One region of the Arthrobacter sp. SAFR-044 genome, then DNA from elsewhere that is predicted to be linked to it. Evidence: riboswitches for the same ligand, from Rfam matches in the RefSeq annotation. Region 1 holds a riboswitch; each other region holds the start of a gene.
The links. Region 1 has a riboswitch for cyclic di-AMP ahead of ACR65J_RS19260 (aggregation-promoting factor C-terminal-like domain-containing protein). Riboswitches for the same ligand answer to the same signal wherever they lie in the genome.
Positions count from the first base shown of each region.

Region 2: another riboswitch for cyclic di-AMP. It lies ahead of ACR65J_RS16745 (C40 family peptidase); the one in region 1 lies ahead of ACR65J_RS19260 (aggregation-promoting factor C-terminal-like domain-containing protein).
Region 3: another riboswitch for cyclic di-AMP. It lies ahead of ACR65J_RS08120 (LysM peptidoglycan-binding domain-containing protein); the one in region 1 lies ahead of ACR65J_RS19260 (aggregation-promoting factor C-terminal-like domain-containing protein).

Region 1 is NZ_JBPFDN010000016.1:82,188-88,420, reverse strand. Features, by position in the region: gene ACR65J_RS19280 (nucleoside deaminase) at 1-88, opposite strand, end outside; gene ACR65J_RS19275 (phosphatase PAP2 family protein) at 143-967, shown strand; gene upp (uracil phosphoribosyltransferase) at 980-1,615, shown strand; gene ACR65J_RS19265 (glyoxalase superfamily protein) at 1,660-2,079, shown strand; gene ACR65J_RS19260 (aggregation-promoting factor C-terminal-like domain-containing protein) at 2,195-2,899, opposite strand; cyclic di-AMP (ydaO/yuaA leader) riboswitch at 2,905-3,065, opposite strand; gene ACR65J_RS19255 (glycosyltransferase family 39 protein) at 3,233-5,335, opposite strand; gene ACR65J_RS19250 (bifunctional glycosyltransferase family 2/GtrA family protein) at 5,332-6,233, opposite strand, start outside.
Region 2 is NZ_JBPFDN010000011.1:97,651-103,883, forward strand. Features, by position in the region: gene ACR65J_RS16740 (NlpC/P60 family protein) at 249-1,016, opposite strand; gene ACR65J_RS16745 (C40 family peptidase) at 1,180-1,860, opposite strand; cyclic di-AMP (ydaO/yuaA leader) riboswitch at 1,931-2,110, opposite strand; gene ACR65J_RS16750 (M23 family metallopeptidase) at 2,239-3,054, opposite strand; cyclic di-AMP (ydaO/yuaA leader) riboswitch at 3,067-3,296, opposite strand; gene ACR65J_RS16755 (iron-dependent transcriptional repressor DtxR) at 3,413-4,114, opposite strand; gene serC (phosphoserine transaminase) at 4,411-5,541, shown strand; gene ACR65J_RS16765 (DUF3027 domain-containing protein) at 5,653-6,201, opposite strand; gene ACR65J_RS16770 (cold-shock protein) at 6,208-6,233, opposite strand, start outside.
Region 3 is NZ_JBPFDN010000004.1:166,395-172,627, forward strand. Features, by position in the region: gene ACR65J_RS08110 (ribonuclease Z) at 1-525, shown strand, start outside; gene ACR65J_RS08115 (protein adenylyltransferase SelO) at 509-1,981, shown strand; gene ACR65J_RS08120 (LysM peptidoglycan-binding domain-containing protein) at 2,092-2,937, opposite strand; cyclic di-AMP (ydaO/yuaA leader) riboswitch at 2,941-3,112, opposite strand; gene ACR65J_RS08125 (TraR/DksA family transcriptional regulator) at 3,478-3,837, shown strand; gene ACR65J_RS08130 (DNA alkylation repair protein) at 3,834-4,388, shown strand; gene ACR65J_RS08135 (DUF1810 domain-containing protein) at 4,385-4,831, shown strand; gene ACR65J_RS08140 (glucose 1-dehydrogenase) at 4,865-5,758, opposite strand; gene ACR65J_RS08145 (metallophosphoesterase family protein) at 5,914-6,233, opposite strand, start outside.

The sequences.
Region 1 (6,233 bases):
TGGGAACATCCTCCGTGGCGAGTGCCCGCCGGGCCTCCGCCAGGGCAAGGCCCATCCAGGCATCATGTTTCTTTTCGGGCAACGGCATGGGTCAATGATAGTTTCGGGATATTCAGGTTACTTGCCGACGCAGGGAGGCACCATGGACACTCTTCGGGATCGTCTGGGTCTTTGGTTCAAGCCCTACGCCGCGCTGCTCCTCACCATCCTCGTGGGCGGCGTGATCATCGTGTCCCTGGCATTGCTGGGCGCGGAGGTGTACGACGATGTGGTGGATTCTGCGGGCCTGGCCAACCTGGACAAGCCCGCCCTGGCCCTGGCCGAGAGCCTCCGCAGTCCCGGACTTGATGCCTTTGTTACCGGCTTCACCAACATAGGCGGCGGCGTCGGCATGCCCATCCTTGCCAGCATCCTCACTGCCTGGCTGACGTTCCTCAGCCGGAACTGGCGCCCGCTCCTCCTGATCGGCGGTGCGGCGGGAGTTTCCATCATGGCCACCACCTTCGGCAAGAAACTGGTGGGCCGCACCCGCCCGGACCACGCGGACGCGGTGCCCCCTTATGAGGATTCGCCGTCCTTCCCCAGCGGCCACACCCTGAATACCACGGTAGTGATCAGCCTGGTGGTCTACCTGGTCTGCCTCCAGTTCCAGGCCGTGCTGGTGCGCGTCACGGCCATCACGGCGGGCACGATCTTCATAATCGCCATGGGGCTGAGCCGCGTCTTCCTTGGCCACCACTGGCTGACCGACGTCATGGCCGGATGGTTGCTGGGGCTGACCTGGGTGGGCGTGGTGATCCTGGCGCACAGGCTGTTCCACCTGGTCCGCCGGCGGGAGCACGCCGGGGCGGCGCCGTCATTCGACCATCCGATTGTCCGTGATGTGGTTGCCGAGGAAGTGCACCACCACCACGACGGCGGCAAGGAGCACGCCCGAGGCAGCCAAAACAAGGACACGGCCGGATGATAGTTTTGGGGGATGCGTACTCTCGTTGTTGACCACCCCCTGGTCGCCCACAAGCTCACCGTCCTGCGGGACAAGAACACGCCGTCGCCGGTTTTCCGCCAGCTGACGGAAGAGCTGGTGACCCTGCTGGCCTACGAAGCCACGCGGGAGGTCCGCACCGAGCCTGTCACCATCGAGACGCCTGTCAGCACCACCATTGGCACGGCGTTCACCAAGCCCACTCCGCTGGTGGTTCCCATCCTGCGCGCAGGCCTGGGCATGCTGGAAGGCATGACCAAGCTGGTCCCCACCGCGGAGGTAGGCTTCCTGGGCATGGCCCGGGATGAGGAAACGCTGGACATCATTACCTACGCCGAGCGCCTGCCGGAGGACCTGACCGGCCGCCAGGTGTTCGTCCTGGACCCCATGCTGGCCACCGGCGGCACCCTGCGCGAGGCCATCAAGTTCCTGTTCAAGAGGGGCGCGTCGGACGTTACCTGCATCTGCCTGCTGGCCGCGCCTGAGGGCCTGGCCCGGCTGGAGGAGGAGCTGTCCGGGGCCAACGTGCACATCGTCCTGGCCTCCATCGACGAGAAGCTCAACGAGAAGTCCTACATCGTTCCCGGCCTGGGCGACGCGGGAGACCGCCTCTACGGCATCGCAGGGTAGCGTTCCCCCTTTTTTGGACCGGGCCGCGCCGCTAGCCTGTGCGGATGGACTGGAAACTCGAACTTGTGTTTGTCCCCGTGTCCGACGTTGACCGCGCCAAGGACTTCTACGTCAACAAGGTGGGCTTCAACGCCGACTACGACGAGCGGCCGTCGGACGACATCCGCTTTGTGCAGCTGACCCCGCCGGGTTCGGCCTGCTCCATCTGCATCGGCGAGGGTCTTTCGGACGCCCCGCCCGGTACGGGATCGACCCTTCAGATGGTGGTCAGCGATATCAATGCCGCCCACGACTACCTGAAAAACAACGGCGTGGATGTCAGCGACGTTGACGTGCAGGACTGGGGCCACTTCGTGTACTTCGCCGATCCGGACGGCAATAAGTGGGCTGTGCAGTACATCCCGTGGCGGAACGCCGGGCCTGACGCAGCCCAGAGCACCGAGACCCAAACCCCGGCGACTTAACACGCTGCAGCTCAACGCACCGCGGCCCGCATCCGGATGGATGCGGGCCGCGGTTGCTGCCTGGGAGGCTCAGCGGAAGGTGCCCCTTCAGCTCACCGCCGCAGGCGAGCAGTGCCTAGTACCAGTTGTGCGCCAGGTGGAAGTCCAGGGCGCCGCACGGGGAGGCGTAGCTGAGCTTGATGTAGTTCAGGCCCCAGTTGATCTGCGTGCGGTAGTTGGTGAGGTAGTCGGCGCCGGAGCTGGCCATCTTCTCAGCAGGGAGGGACTGGACGATGCCGTACGCACCGCTGCTGGGGTTGGTGGCCGTAGTGGTCCAGTCCGATTCCTTGGTCCACAGCGTCTGCAGGCACTGCATCTGGTCCGGTCCCCAGCCGTACGTGGCCAACTGGCTGGCGGCGTAAGCCTGGGCACCGGCGGGATCGTTGACCGCGACGGCGGGTGCCGGCTCAGGTGCGGGGGCGGGCTCGGGTGCAGGTGCCGGGGCTGGCGCGACCGGCGCGGGGGCGGCAGGTGCCGCTGCGGGAGCCGGTTCGGCCGCCTGCGGTGCTACGGCGATTGCGGCGGGAGCGGGGCTCTCCACAGGGTTGGAGCGGATCTCGCTCTTCTCGATGCTCATTTGGGCGTCGGACGCTGCCGTGCTTGACTCGGTGGATGACACCGGGGTCATGCTGCCGGTGGCCTGCCCGGCCGCGCCTACCCCAACCAGCACCGCGCACGATGCTGCAAGGACGGCGGCGCGCTGGCCCAGGGTGGTTTTCTTTGCCGCTTGCTTGGCCCGGTGTTTAGCGGGCAGGCATGGTTCTGCCGTGTTTTTGGACATGATTGATCGCCTCTCACACCTGCGGAGTTAGCTGTCGGGTTCGGATGAGGGCATCCGGCCGTACGGAAAGATCACGTACGTGCTTAACCCCAAGGGCATTCATTGCCCGGGACGGTGGGTCCCCCGCCTCTGCCGTTGCTCAATCGGAATCCAGGGGAAGCGGCAGAGCTTGGCGTCAACCCGGGATATGCGGCCCGAACGGGGGCCGCACCCAATCGACGGTACAGGAAGATTAAGCCAAAGTCACATTTAGGTAACAGAAGTCACGGCAAGCAGCGCGTCGATTTGCACCGCTTGCCGGGATCGTTCGAGCCTGGAGGCTATCGGTGCATCCTACTTTGCGAGTTGGTAAACGATGGAGTTGCCCACAGTCTGGGCCTGGAAGTTGGCCTGGACCCAGGCTGCCACCTCCGAGTTGCCGCCGCGGGCGCCCATGCCGCCTCCGCCCATGCCGCCGGCCTGGATGTAGTACCCGATCTCGCCCTTGGACACCATGTCCTGGAACTCGGCGAGGGTGGGGTACGGGTCTCCGCCGTTCCAGCCGCCCAGTGCGATGACGTTGGTGTTGGTAGCGAGTTCCAGGCTGGCTGCCTGGCTGGCGCCGCTGACGATCGCGGACCATTTGGTCGTGGTGGATGACAGCAATGCGGTGACCGCGGCGTCGGCGGTTCCTTCACCGGGGCCGCCGCCGGTTCCTCCGGGACCAGCGGCTCCGCCGGCTGCATCCGGTGCGCCATCAATTCGGTTTGCGGGGTCAAACCCATTCGTTCCGGTGGCCGCGTCCGTGCCGTCGGCGCGGCCGCCGCGGAAACCTGCCGCCCGGTTTCCAAAGCCGCCTGCCGCCGGGCCCGCCGGCCCCGACGTCGGAATGGAACCTGAATGTGCGGACGTTGCGGTGGCGAGGGTCCAGGCACCCGCCCCAAGTCCGCCGGCCAGGAGGGATACGACGACGACGGCGGCAGCACCCGCGCGCCGGAACCGTCCGGTGCCAAGCGCGTCAACACGGAGCAGGATGCCGGCGGCGGCAAGGACGCCGAGGACGATGACGGCGACGCGCAGCCAGGGGAGCCAGGACGCGTCGCGGCCCAGGAGGACTGCCGACCAGATGGAGGTGCCCAGGACGGTTGCAGCCAGGACAATCCTGGCTGGCCAGTAGGAGCGGCCGCGCCAGAGTTCCACGGCACCGATGCCAATGAGGGCTGCGATCGCCGGCGCCAGCGCCACAGAGTAGTAGGGGTGCACGATGCCGCTCATGAAGCTGAAGACACCCGCGGTGACAAGGAGCCAGCCGCCCCACAGGATCAGCGACGCACGGCCCATGGCGGTTCTGGCTTCCCGCCGGGTGAACCACAGGCCGGCCACCAGCAGGACGAGGACGGCGGGCAGCAGCCACGACACTTCGCCGCCAAAGCTCGTGCCGAACATCCGCAGCAGCCCTGCCGCCCCGCCGAATCCGCTGTTGCCCCCGCCGAAACCGCCGGGTCCGCCGGCCGCGCCTCCCGCCCCGCCGCCGGGCATGCCTTCGCCTGAGCCGGTGATGCGGGCCAGGCCGTTGTAGCCGAAGGTCAGTTCCAGGAAGCTGTTGGTGGTGGAGCCGGCCATGTAGGGCCGTGCCGAGGCCGGCGTCAGCTGGAAAAGGGCGATGTAGCTGCCGGCCACCATAATGATGCCGCCCAGGGCGCCCATGAGGTGCCCCAGCCGGCGGCTGATCGAGGTGGGGGCAGCCCACAGGTAGGCCAGTCCCAGCGCCGGAACGATCAGGAAGCCTTGCAGCATCTTGGCGAGGAACGCCAGGCCGATCACGGCTCCTGCAGCAACCAGCCACTTCCAGCCCGCCCGTTCAATGGCCCGGGTGGTGAAGTATGCCGCGAGTACCAGGCAGAGGGTGAGCATGGCGTCGGGGTTGTTGAACTTGAACATGAGCGCAGCCACGGGCGTCAGGGCCAGGGCGCCGCCGGCCAGCAGGCCTGCCGCGGGTCCGGAAACCCTCTTGACCGCCAGGTAGAGGAAGCCGACGGCGGCCACGCCCATGAATGCCTCCGGCACCAGCATGCTCAGCGGCGAGAACCCAAAGATCCGGCCGGCCAGCGCGGGAATCCACAGTGCGGCGGGCGGCTTGTCGACGGTGATGGCGTTTCCGGCGTCGAGCGATCCGAAGAGGAATGCGGTCCAGTCCTTGGTGCCTGCCTGGATTGCCGCCGCGTAGAAAGAGTTGCCGTAGCCCGTGGCTGCGAGGTTCCACAGGTACAGGACCGCAGTGGCCACCAGGAGCGCGGCGGCGGAGGGCCGCACCCAGCGCGGTTGGCCGCCGAAAGCGTGGCGTGCCCAGCCCGGACCGGGTTTTGCAGCCCCGGCCCCGAAGGCCGGGCTGCTGGACGTGGAGGGCTGCGGGGCGGCAGCTGAGCCGGCGCCGGCCGCTGAGATGGTGGAGGTCATGATGCTGCCGTTTCTGTGGAAGTGGTGGCGTCTGTGGTCTTTTTGCTGCCGGCTCCCCGGAAGACCCAGAGCCGGAACAGCAGGAACCGCACTGCCGTGGCCGCAAGGTTCGCCGCCACAACGGTGAGGACTTCCGCCCACCGGTCAGGCGTCGTCGTCCGGTGGACCAGGGCGAGCGCCCCGGAGGTGAGCACCAGTCCGATGCCGAACACGATCAGCCCCTCGAAGTGGTGCCGGACGCGGTTGCCGCCCTGGATGCCGAAGGTGAAGCGCCGGTTGGCGCCGGTATTGGCCACGGCCGTGACCAGCAGCGCCAGGAAGTTTGCCAGCTGCGGATCCATGAAGCCGCGGCAGAACAGGAAAATCAGGAGATAGGCAATAGTTGAGGCGGCGCCGATGGCGGCGAACCGGACCAGTTGGCCGAACAGGCTGCCGCGGAGGGTCTGTTCATCAGCCCGGGACGATGCGGGAAGGGGACCCCGTGCCAGGGCCGCTCGGAGTTCCGGAACAGGGACGCGGCCGTAAACCAGGTCGCGGGTGAGCCTTGCCATTCCCCGGACGTCGGCCAGCGCGGTGCGGAATACGTCCACGCTGGAATCGGGATCGTCGATCCAGTCCACGGGAACTTCATGGACGCGCAGGCCGCAGCGTTCGGCCAGGACCAGGAGTTCGGTGTCGAAGAACCAGGAGTTGTCCACGGTATAGGGGAGGATCTGCTGTGCGACGTCGGCACGGATGGCTTTGAATCCACACTGGGCGTCACTGAACCGGGCGGCCAGCAGCGAGTGGAGCATCAGGTTGTAGCTGCGCGAGATGAACTCCCGCTTGGGTCCACGGACAACCCGGGAGTTGCGGGTCAGCCGGGTGCCGATGGCCAGGTCCGAGTGTCCGGAAATCA
Region 2 (6,233 bases), on a different contig from region 1:
CCGCACCCGTCAGGGGCACGAGGGCCGGCTGCCCCCGGCATGTCCGGGCTATGGATCGACATCACAAGAGTAAGCAAAGAAGTGCAGAATCGGGTAATCGCGGCCCCTGGGCCCGTTCCAGCCCCAAAGACAAGGACAGGCAGCCATGCGGGCGCGGAAGGCTCAAAACGAAAAGGACCCCCGCCTTCCGGCAGGGGTCCTTTGCTGCAATTCGTGGCCGACGCTGGTTCAGGCCGGCACGAAAAATGTTACCTTACGCGGATGGCAACGGGTCCGGAACCAACATTGGCACTGAAGACCACGGTGTCGTTGCCGTTGTAGCCGCCGTGCACGGCCATGCCATTTCCGGCGTAGACGGCAATGTGGGCCATGCCGCCGCCGCCATCAGCGTAGTACAGGAGGTCGCCGGGCTGGGCCTGGGACATGGGCACGGTGTCACCCAGTGACAGGTAGCCGGCAGGCCAGTCATGGAAGTGGATGCCAACGGCGGCCAAGGCGTTGGTCACCAGCATGGTGCAGTCCTGGTGCACGCCAAGCTGGGCATAGGCGGCGGAGAGAATGGCTGCACCCTTCCCGCTCGCGGAAGCCTGGGCTGCAGGAGCAGCCGGAGCAGCAGCGGTGGCAACCTTGGCCGTGACCTTGGGAGCGGCAGCGGGCTGGGCAGCAGGTGCAGCCTCCTGCACCTCCACCTGGGGCTCAGGCTCGGCGACGGGAGCCGGCGTGGTGGTGACGGCAGGCTTCTCGTAGCTGATGGCGATGGTGGAAGCCGCGGAGATAGGAGCATCAACGACCGATTCAACCTCCAGCTGGGATGCCGGAGCGGAATCGCGCTTGACGTTGGCGTCGGCAGCGTTCGCAGCAATTCCGCTGGTCAGGACCAGGCCGGAAGCCGCGGCGATAACAGCAGCCTGGCGGCCCATGCCACCGGCGTTGTCGCTGACAGCTTTGGCAATGATTGCGATCGAGTTGGTTTTGGTGACCTCGGCGCGGTGCCGTGCGGTAGCACGAGTCGTCATGAGTTCTCTCTTTCGTTTTTCCTTCGGACCGCGTGTAGGCAGGCAAAGGGAACTGGACGCGCCGGCATCTTGGGGGTACGCCGGCGCATCCCGAACGGGGATGTGGTTTCTAGCGAAAAGGCTTTGGGCAAAGAAATAGCCCTTGGAGCATGAAGTCCAAGAACTACTTGTTGAGGTGGTAGTACGACGAGGTACCGGTGGCTGCAGGCGAGTGCAGCAGCGTGCCCTGGGACGGGTTGAGTGCGCTGATCATCATGCCGTTGCCGACGTAGATGCCCACGTGCGCGCCGCCGTTCTGGACGACAACGTCGCCAGGCTGCGGGGTGGAGGTGGGGGTCATGATGTTCCACGCGTTGGTGCGGGGGATGCTGATGCCGGCCTGGGCGTAAACCCACTGAACGAACCCGGAGCAGTCCCAGCCGGTGACGGGGCTGGTGCCGCCCCACACGTAGGAGTGTCCGATGCCGGTGTAGGCGATGGCTGCAATGCCGGACGTTGCCGCGGATACGGTCTCTGCGGCTTTCGCGGCCGGGGCAGCGTCCTGGCCTGCGGTGGCCGTGGCAGCGCGTTCGGCCGTAGCGGTGGACTGGGTACGCACCGCTTCCACCTTTGGAGCGGCGGTGGTCTTGACGACGGGGCGCTCGAAGGAAACCGTGGCCGTCGGGGCGGCGGTGACAGCGAGGGCCGTCTGGGCCGAACCGGACTCGGTGGAGGCAGAGACACCAGCGGTGGTGTCTGCTGCGGTGGCCGGCAGGCCCATGCTCAGGATGAGGCCCGACGCCGCTGCCACAACGGCAGCCTGGCGGCCTACGGGCCCGGCATTTGCACTCACGGCCTTGGACACGGCGTCCAAGGGGCTGGTGCGAACCGTTTGCGCACGGTGGCGCGCAGAATTATGGCGTGAAGACACGAAGGTAGCCTCTCCCAATGCCTGCGAGGTGAGCTGTCGGATTCGGATGGGAGTCACCCGGCCACACTGCTTCCTGGGAAGCTCGTGACTTAACCCCAAGGCCTTCTGAACGTGAAGGCCAAAATTGGTTCCCCCGCCCCTGCCAGACGATGAAATGCGAACGGACCTTGAGCGGTGGCAGAGTTAGGCAATCCACTCAAGAGCGTCAACTTCGGAAAAGTTGACGCGAGTTAGACGGTACAGCAGTTTTCTTTCAATGTCACATTCAGGTCACAGCGCGTGGATGCGATCTGAGAGTGGTCAATCATTTGGTTACAGCCAGCCCATCGGGTCGACCACTTCGCCGTTGACCTGCACCTCGAAGTGCAGGTGGCAGCCGGTGGACGCCCCTGTCGTGCCGCTGAGCGCCACAACGTCGCCCCGGGAGACCGTCTGGCCCACCTTGACGTTGAAGGACGACAGGTGGTTGTAGGTAGTCTCGAGCCCGTTGCCGTGGTCGATGACCACCCGGTTTCCGCCGCCGAACTGGTGCCAGCCCGCGAAGGTCACGGTGCCCGTCGCGGCAGCAAGGACGGAGGTTCCGCACTGGGCCACGAAGTCCTGGCCGCGGTGGAAGTCCCCGGAGCCACCGGTGATCGGGCTCACCCGGTAACCGAAGGGTGACGCAGTGGTGAGCGAGGCCAGCGGCGCGGCCAGGGTACCGGCCGACGCGGCCCGCGTTACGGAACCGGCGGACTGGGCGCTCAGGAGTTGCTTCAGCTTCCCGTCGGGGTCGGCCTGGGTCACTACGGCTGAGCGGCTGAAGTCGATCTGGGCCCCGATATCAGCGGAAATCTGGGGACTGACGGCGGAGGCCGCCAACGGCGCGTTGCCTGACGCGTCCGTTGCCATGACAGGACTGGTGGCGGGCACCGTGACCGTCAGCACCAGGCCGGTGGCGGCCAGGGCGATTCCAGCTTTCTGGCCGATACCGCTGGCGGCGGCAAACTCCGTCACCTGCCGGAACGGACCCCGGCGCCGGCGCGCGTCGCGATGCAGATCACGGGGGCGCTCCGCTGCGACATCTTCGACAACCCGGGGTGCCGAAGGGGTGCCGGCCGCGCGGCGCCGGCCCCGGGAGGTCTGCATGGTCAAGAAGGGTTCCTCTCTGGAAAAGCCTGCGGAGTTAGCTGTCGGATTCGGGTCAGAGAGATCAAAGACCCGGCCCGTCAGGGCAAGCTTCTGCACAGGGGTGTTCCCGGAAGAATCCTTCACTGGAGAGGCTTGCTGCTGACGGACTTCACCCCAAGGCAGCCCCCCGCTGCCGTTTGTGGTTCCCCCGCCTCTGCCAGTAACGACTCGTGCACCCGATCCGCTGGCAGAGCTCGGCTCCGGATCGGGTAACGCTTAAGTATCAACGATTGGTTCCACTATAGGGCCTTAAGACCCTAGGTAACAATTCCGTTATCTTTGCGTGGAACGACGGCGCTGGGCTATAGGGCCCGCCTCAGGACCGGCGCATGGCGACAAAAACGTGGGCTGCAACCTCGGGCGGGAGCTCCAGTGCGCCTTCGATTCCGGAGACGCGCACGGAGATGTAATCCCCCACGCGCTCCAGGCCTACGGCAGCCCCGGGCCGGATTCCGCCTTCGTCCAGTTGCGCCAGCAGTTCCGGTTCCACCTGGATCGGTTCCGCCAACCGGCTGATGGTCACCACGGAGGCGGGCGCATAACTCTTCATTGCCTCGACCAGGCTGATGGCGCCGTCGGCCAACCCGGTGGCCGGCTGTCCGCCCAGCGCCGCGAGGCCGGGGATCGGGTTGCCGTAGGGCGATTCCGTGGGATGGTCCAGCATCTCGTAAATGCGCCGCTCAACACGCTCGCTCATGACATGTTCCCAGCGGCAGGCTTCGTCATGCACGTAGGCCCAGTCCAGTCCGATGACGTCGGCCAGCAGGCGCTCGGCCAACCGGTGCTTGCGCATGACTTCGGTGGCCCGCTTGCGGCCCGTATCCGTGAGTTCCAGGTGCCTGTCACCGGAGACGACAACCAGTCCGTCGCGTTCCATCCTGCCGATGGTCTGGGACACGGTGGGGCCCGAGTGGCGCAGGCGCTCGGCGATACGGGCCCGGAGGGCAACGATGTTCTCTTCCTCAAGCTCCAGGATGGTCCTGAGGTACATCTCCGTAGTGTCGATCAGATCCGTCATCCAGCTCAGCTCCTCGAGCGCAGTACCTTGCGTTGTCCCACCGTATCGCCTCTTGCCGCGAGGTAGTCCGGGGGCCAGCTTAGCCTATTTTGACTTTGTCCGAATAGCCGCGCCCCGGGCAGCCTGACAGCGTGCGGCGCGTCTCATTGTCTGGACTTTGATCCCTCCGGCTCCCGCCCCCACTGCCATTCAGGCAGAATGGGGAAGGCCCTGTTGCGCAGCCACTGCGCGCCACCGGCCACCTTTAACCCGCCCGTCCGGACCAAAGCTTTCGTCCCCGCCGAATTGGAGCACCTGTGAGCGACACCAGCATCACGATCCCCGCCGACCTCCTGCCCAAGGACGGGCGGTTCGGCGCCGGCCCGTCAAAGGTCCGCCAGGAACAGATCGATGCCCTGGCAGCAGCGTCCAAGACCATCCTCGGCACGTCCCACCGCCAGGCGCCCGTCAAGAACCTGGTTGGATCGGTCCGGGAAGGGCTGAACCAGTTCTTCCGCGCCCCGGAGGGCTATGAGGTAGTCCTCGGCGTCGGCGGCTCCACGGCGTTCTGGGACATCGCGAGCTTCGGGCTCGTCGAGAAGAAGGCCCAGCACCTGTCCTTCGGCGAGTTCGGCTCCAAGTTCGCCTCGGCCACCAACAAGGCGCCCTTCCTGGATGCCTCCTCGATTATCACGTCAGAGCCGGGCACGCGCCCTGCAGCCCGGGCAGAGGCCGGGGTGGACGTCTACGCCTGGCCGCAGAATGAGACCTCCACCGGCGTGGCCGCCCCGGTCCAGCGGGTAGCCGGAGCCGACGAAGGCTCCCTGGTCCTGGTTGACGCCACCTCCGCGGCCGGCGGCCTGGACGTGGACGTTGCACAGAGCGATGTCTACTACTTTGCCCCGCAGAAGAACTTTGCTTCCGACGGCGGCCTGTGGCTTGGCTTGTTCTCCCCCGCCGCCATCGAGCGTGCTGCACGGATCAAGGCCAGCGGCCGCTGGATCCCGGATTTCCTGGATCTCCAGACCGCCATCGACAACTCCCGCCTCAACCAGACGTACAACACGCCCTCGCTGTCCACGCTGGTCACGCTGGACGCCCAGGTCCAGTGGCTGAACTCCAACGGCGGCCTGGACTTTTCCGCAGCGCGCACAGCTGACTCGGCCGGACGCATCTACAGCTGGGCCGAGGCCTCCGACTTTGCCACCCCGTTCGTGGCCAAGGCGGAGGAACGCTCCAACGTCATCGCCACCATCGACTTCGACGAGTCGGTTGATGCCGCGGCTGTTGCCAAGGTCCTGCGCGCCAACGGCGTCGTGGACACTGAGCCCTACCGGAAGCTGGGCCGCAACCAGCTCCGCATCGCCACCTTCGTGGCCATCGAGCCCAGCGATGTCTCCGCCCTGCTGTCCAGCATCGACTACGTTGTGGGCGAGCTGCGCAAGTAGGTACGGCAGCAGCTACAGGTAACGTACGACGGCGCCGCCCGGGTTCTTCCCGGACGGCGCCGTTTTCGTTGTCGCCCGCAAGGGCTGGCCGGTTTCCCGGCAAAGGTGCGGTCAGGCTCCCGGCTGCGTGCCGGCGTCGTCCGTGGAATCCTCCGCCGCTTCCGCTGTTTCCTGGCCGTCCGCTGCAGGCCGGGCTGCTTCGGGGGCGGCTGCTTCCCCGCTGTCGGCTTCGGACTCCTGCTGCTGGTCCTCCTCCTGCTGCTGGTCCTCGGGGCGGACGCGTTCGGCCCACGGCACCCACTCGGGGGCGAGGATCGAATCCTCGGATGGAAGCAGGCCCAGCTCGTTGACGGTGACCACCTTGGAGCGCGAGTTGCGGGTCAATACCGCGTACCACTGCCATCCTGCGTAACCGGGCAGCCTGGACTCGAACAGGTGCGTGACCAGCCGGTCGCCCTCGCTCTTGGCCGCCAGGTGCGCGCCGACGGTCGCCGCCGGCGTGATGCCCTCCACGGCGGCCCGGGCAGTGTCCACCGCAGCAGCCAGGAAAGCATCCGGCTTGCCCGTGCGCCACACGGGCACGCCGGCCTTGCGCTTGGGCGGAGTCTTGGCAGCCTGCTCCTGCACTGGCGTGCCCGGCTGTTCAGAATCGGGAGTCATGGGCGCCTAAACGTCCAGCTCGTCGGCGACCT
Region 3 (6,233 bases), on a different contig from region 1:
CTTACAGAGCCTGACGGACGCACCTTCCTGCCGGAGCGGCTCCGGGCGGCAGGAATCGGAGGCCCGGACGTGGGAAGGCTGCAGCGCGATGGCGTCCTCGGGGCAGTCAGGCTGGAAGACGTGAGCATTCCCAGGCCGGGCCAGCGCTTCGCCTTCATCATGGACACCGCGCCGTGCCCGGGCGCCGAGGAATTGGCAGACGGGGCAGACCTGCTGGTTGCCGAGTCAACGTTCAGTGACGACGACGGCGGTTTGGCGCATCAATACCTGCACCTTACCGCCGGGCAGGCCGGAGAGTTGGCCGCGTCCGGCAGGGCACGCACCTTGGTGCTTACCCACTTCTCGTCACGGTACGGGGACGACGTCCTGCTGCTGGCGGAGCAGGCGCGGGCCCGGGCTCCAGGGGTTACCGTTATCACTGCCCGCGACCTGCAGCGGATCCCGGTTCCGCGGCGCCGGCAACCGGCACGGGAGGCATCAGTCCGCACTACGGCGATAGGGTTAAACCATGACGGCAGCAGCTGAATCCACGGTCACGTTCGGTGGCCTTTTTGCCCGGGAACTGGCCGAACTTGCCGTCCCGTGGCAGGCCGAGGAAGCACCCAGCCCCGCGCTCCTCGTCCTGAATGACAAGCTGGCCATGGACCTGGGCCTTGACCCGCAATACCTGCGCAGCCCTGAGGGGGTGCGGCTCCTGGTGGGAAACCACGTTCCCGCCGGGGCCACCCCCGTGGCGCAGGCGTACGCCGGACACCAGTTCGGCGGCTACTCACCCCTGCTCGGTGACGGACGTGCCCTGCTGTTGGGGGAGGTTACGGACCATAACGGCCGCCTCCTGGACGTCCACCTCAAAGGCTCGGGGCGCACGCCTTTCGCCCGTGCCGGGGACGGCCGTGCCGTCGTCGGGCCCATGCTGCGTGAATACATCGTCAGTGAGGCCATGCACTCACTGCACATTCCCACCACCCGTTCGCTCGCCGTCGTGGCCACCGGGCGGCAGGTCCGGCGCGATGACATGCTGCCCGGCGCTGTCCTGGCGCGGGTGGCAAGCAGCCACCTTCGCGTAGGCAGCTTCCAGTACGCGCGGGCAACCGAAAATGCGGACCTTCTGAAACGGCTGGCGGACCACGCCATCAGCAGGCACTACCCGCGCGCCGCTGACGCCGCCAACCCCTACCTGGCACTGTTTGGTTCTGTCGTCTCCGCCCAGGCGGAGCTGGTGGCCCGGTGGATGCTGGTGGGATTCGTGCACGGGGTCATGAACACGGACAACATGACCATCTCCGGGGAAACCATCGATTATGGTCCGTGCGCGTTCATGGACGCCTTTAATCCGGAGGCCGTCTACAGCTCCATCGACGTCGGCGGGCGCTATGCCTACGCCAACCAACCAGTCCTGGCCGAATGGAACCTGGCCCGGCTCGCCGAGGCCATGCTGCCGCTCATCGATGAGGACCAGGAGAAGGCGGTTGCCCCGGCGGTGGAGGTGCTGCGTGGTTTCCGCGGTCAATACAGCCGGGCATGGACCAGCGGAATGACAGCCAAGCTGGGCCTGAAGAGCGGCGGGGGAACCGGCGATGAAGCCGCTGCTTCCTCTCTGGTGGACGATGCCATCGGCATCCTGAAAGACGGTCCCGTGGACTACACCCTGTTCTTCCGAAACCTGGGGAAGGCAGCCCGTGGGGAACTGCGCCCCGTGCGCGCCATGGTCCTTGACCTGGCCGCGTTCGATGCGTGGCTGGAACGGTGGCAGGCGCTCCAGCCTGACCCGGAGCTGATGGACAGCGTAAACCCCGCGTACATTCCCCGGAACAACCTTGTGGAGGAGGCGCTGTCCGCTGCCACTGGCGGAGACATGGGTCCGCTGCAGCAGCTGCTGGAGGCGGTCACTGATCCTTTCAGCGAACGGCCCGGGCTGGAACGCTACATGCAGGGCCCGCCCGAGGACTTCGGCAGCTACATGACCTTCTGCGGGACCTGACCGCGGCGGGACGCCGCTCAGCAAAACGGCAGGAGGGTGGCAGCCGGGTTTCCCGGCTGCCACCCTCCTGCTTCAGTCGGCGCCGCTAAGCGCGCCGGACAATGCGACGACTAGGCGACGCGTACTGCGGAGTAGCCGCCGAGCCAGCTGATGGAGTGCACTTGCGTATCGAAGCCGTTGACGCCGCCGCTAACAACCTGGCCGTTGCCCGCGTAAACGCCCACGTGGCCGGAGGTGATGATCAGGTCGCCGGGAGCGGGAGAGCCTACAACGGTGCCGTACTGGAAGAACTGGGTGGGGGCAAGGTCGCCCACGGACTTGCCGACGGAACGCAGCGCCTTTTCAACCATGGCAGTGCAGTCCTGCTTGACGCCCACCTGGCCGTAGGCCGAGGCGAGGATCGCTGCGCCGGTGCCCGTACCGGTGGTTGATGCCACGGGGGTAGCGGAAGCGTAGGACATGTTCATGCCGGTGTTCGCCGGTGCGGTGGCGGCTGCGGCCTGCACGGGGGCCGCTGCGGGTGCGGGTGCCGGAGCTGCGGTGTAGCCTGCACCGGGGATCTGGATCTGGTCGCCCGGGTAGATGACCGAGGACAGTCCCAGGCCGTTGGCCGACAGGACGTCGTTCAGGCCTGCGCCGTAGGCCGCAGCGATAGCGCCAAGGGTGTCGCCCGAAACCACGGTGTGGACAGTCGCGGCCGCTGCGGCGGGGGCTGCAGCAGGGGCAACGGGTGCGGAGGCGGCCTGGACGGTGGTCTGCTCAGTGGTGTCCGGGGCGGTTACACCTGCGTGGGCCGGGGCGCCGACTCCGAAGGCAATGCCGGACGCTGCAGCAACGGCGAGCGCCGGGCGGCCCAGCGAGCGGGCCTGGGACTTGGCTGTGACGGCGAGGCCCTCGAGCACAATGGAGCGGGCCGGAGTCGCGCGGTGACGGGCTGAAATGGAATTTTTTGACACGGTTGATCGCCTCTCCCATGCCTGCGGGGTGAGCTGTCGGGTTCGGGCTGGAGATACCCGGCCGGAAGCAGCTCCGCGATGAGCGGAGGGACTTTCGACTTAACCCCTAGGCCAACATGTGGCCGTGGAAACTTGGTTCCCCCGTCCCTGCCAACTGGAGCGGTTGGATCCCATGATCAGCGGCAGGGCTCGGCATGCTGACGGGAATGTCCCGTCTGAGAGGGACACCAGACGACCATAACCCACCCTCAACGCCATTGTCACATTTAGATAACATACGAGGTCCTTCTCTCGAATTGCGCAAACGTCTGGACGTTACCCCGGTTCCCGGGCCGACCTCGGCTGATACTTCACCTTCCTGCCTGGTAACAAAGCGGACACGAAATTCTGTTTCATCCTGAGCGCGTGGCGGTCGGCTTCGGGACTGGGCCCCTGTTTGTGACCATCGCAACCCGTTGCCGCTACGCTCCCACGTGCCCGCCTGGAACCACCCGGTATCCCTGAACCGGCACCGGCTGACTCACGCGTTAGGCTGTCTCCATGCAGGATTTCGAACGGTTCCGTGCGCTGCTCGAAGAGGAGCGGGCGCGGCGCCTGGCACTGTTGCCGGCACTGCGGGCGGACATCGAGGCTGCGAACTCGGCGCGCCAGGATTCCAATGTCGACGACGAGCACGATCCCGAGGGCGCCACCATCGCCTTCGAACTCTCGCAGGCCTCCGCGCTCCTGAAACAAAGTTCGGCGGGCCTGGACCAGATTGAAGCGGCCCTTGCCCGGCTGGCGGCGGGATCCTATGGAACCTGTGCCGTGTGCGGGGAGCCTATCGCCGAGGGAAGGCTGGAAGCCCGGCCGTGGACCCCGTTCTGCATCCTGCACGCGGCGTCCGGGCGCGGGCGATGACGGGTGCGGCGGACGTGGTGTCCGCGGCGGCGGATTTCGTGGACCGTACGCTGCAGAACGAGGGCACCTGGTACCATGCGGACGACGTCGGGGCACGGCTGGAAGGGATGCTGGCCTCTTATGGTTCGTCTGTGGGGGCCGTCCGCGGGACTGTCCGTGATGCGCTGCGGAAATTCAAGGACCTGGACCATGACGGCACGGTCATGCTGGCCTCCGCTTTATGGGGTCAGCCGAGGCCCGGTTCCCGGCCGGTGTTCGAGCGCCGCCTGGCAGCGGTGGTGCTCCTGCAGACAAGGGTGCAGTTGCTCCGGCATTCTGACTTGACCCGCCTGGAGGGCTTCCTTCGCTCCGCACAGGCAGTGGAGCTGGCCGAGCCCCTTCTCGCCGACGTCCTGGTCCCATTGCTGGCGGGGCTGGGGGAGCGTGAACGGCAACGGGCGGGCGTTGTCCTGGCACGGTGGCAGGAAGACCCGGATCCCCGGCTGCGGGCGGCGGCCCTTGCCCTTGAAAAGGACTTGCCCATTGGAAACGTACCGAGGAGATCTCCATGAATGAGCCGTTTGACCTTGAGCGTTTTGTTGCTGCCCAAAACACCGGTGGAACGTATGAGCAGGCGCTGGGTGAGCTGCAGGTCGGCAGGAAGTCCGGACACTGGATGTGGTTCGTCTTCCCGCAGATCGCCGGGCTGGGGCAGAGTGCCACGTCCAGAAAGTACGCCATTTCCTCCCTGGCGGAGGCCCGCGCCTATCTGGACCATGAAGTGCTGGGCCCGCGGCTCCTGGAGTGCGCGCTGGTCCTGGCAAACCACGCCGACCAGTCCGCCGAAGAGATCTTCGGCGGCATCGACGCCAAGAAGCTCCGCTCCTCAATGACACTGTTTCTCCGGGCGGCGCCCGGAGAAACAGTGTTCAAGACCGTCCTGGCCCAGTTCTTCAATGGAGAGCCGGACCCGGCCACTGACGAGCTCCTGGCCGGCCAGGACGCGGCCGGCTGACCGCCGGCTGTTGTCCGGGGAGCCCGGGGCGCGCTACGGCGTGGGGCTGCCGCCATTGACGTTCAGCGTCTCACCCACCACGTAGCTGGACTCTGGCGAGGCCAGGAAGACGTAGGCAGGGGCGAGCTCGGCAGGCTGGCCCGCCCGGCCCAGGGGAGTGGACTGGCCGAACTCCGGCAGCTCCTCCTTGGGCTGGCCGCTGCTGACCTGCAGGGGCGTCCAGATGGGGCCCGGCGCCACGGCGTTCACCCGGATTCCCTTGGGCGCCAGCTGCTGGGCCAATCCCTTGGTGAAGTTGTTGATGCTGGCCTTGGTGGTGGCGTAGTCCACCAGGGTGGGGGACGGGTTGTAGGCCTGGATGGACGTGGTGTTGATGATGGTCGAGCCGGCCGGCATATGCGGCACCGCGGCCTTGGTCACCCAGAACATGGCGTAGACGTTGGTCTTCAGGGTGTGGTCGAACTGCTCGTCACTGATGTCCTGCAGGTCCTCCTGAGCAACCTGTTTCCCTGCGTTGTTGACCAGGATGTCAACCCCGCCCAGGACCGCCACTGCCGTGTCCACCAGGTCCCGGCATGCCGCGGAGTCCTTGAGGTCGCCCGGTACCTTGACGGCCTTGCGGCCGGCCGCCTCAATGATTCCGGCAATGCGGGAGGCATCCTCCTCTTCCTGCGGCAGGTAGGAAAGCACGACGTCGGCGCCCTCCCTGGCGAAGGCGATCGCCGTTGCCGCCCCGATGCCTGAGTCCGCGCCGGTCACGATGGCCCGGCGGCCTTCCAGCCGCCCGGTGCCCCGGTAGGTCTCTTCGCCCAGGTCCGCCTTGGGCGAAAGCTCCGCATCGAGGCCCGGCTCCGGCTGGTGCTGCTTGGGCGGGGAGATCTTTTCGTAGGCCGTCACGGCATTACGGAAGGTGTACTGGTCAGTCATGGTGGTACTCCTGTTCGTGCGGGACAGGGGCGGGTGCATCGCCCGTATTTTGAAGCAGCCCGCGGTCGACGAAAGGCAACCGCCAAAAAACTAAGCATGCTTACGGTTCCTAGCCTAGGCAAAAGCTCCCCGCCCTGCCAAGCCGTTCCGTGCTGTCAGTCGCGGTGGACCTCCACCAGCCGCACGTCCGCCAGGTGGCCGCCGTCGACAACGGCCTCCATGTAGGTGCAGGCCGGCTGGCGGCGGCGGTCGGTGGGCGACCCCGGATTCAGCAGCCGCAGCCCGCTGGGTGACACCGTGTCCCAGGGGATGTGGCTGTGGCCGAACACCAGGACGTCAGCGTCGGAGTACAGCGCCTCGCACCGCAGTTCACGGCCCTTCGCCTGGCCGGTCTCGTGGACCATGGCAAAGCGGACACCATCCAGGACTGCGGTGGCAGTCGCGGGCAGCCGCCGGCGCAGTTCGGGGCCGTCAT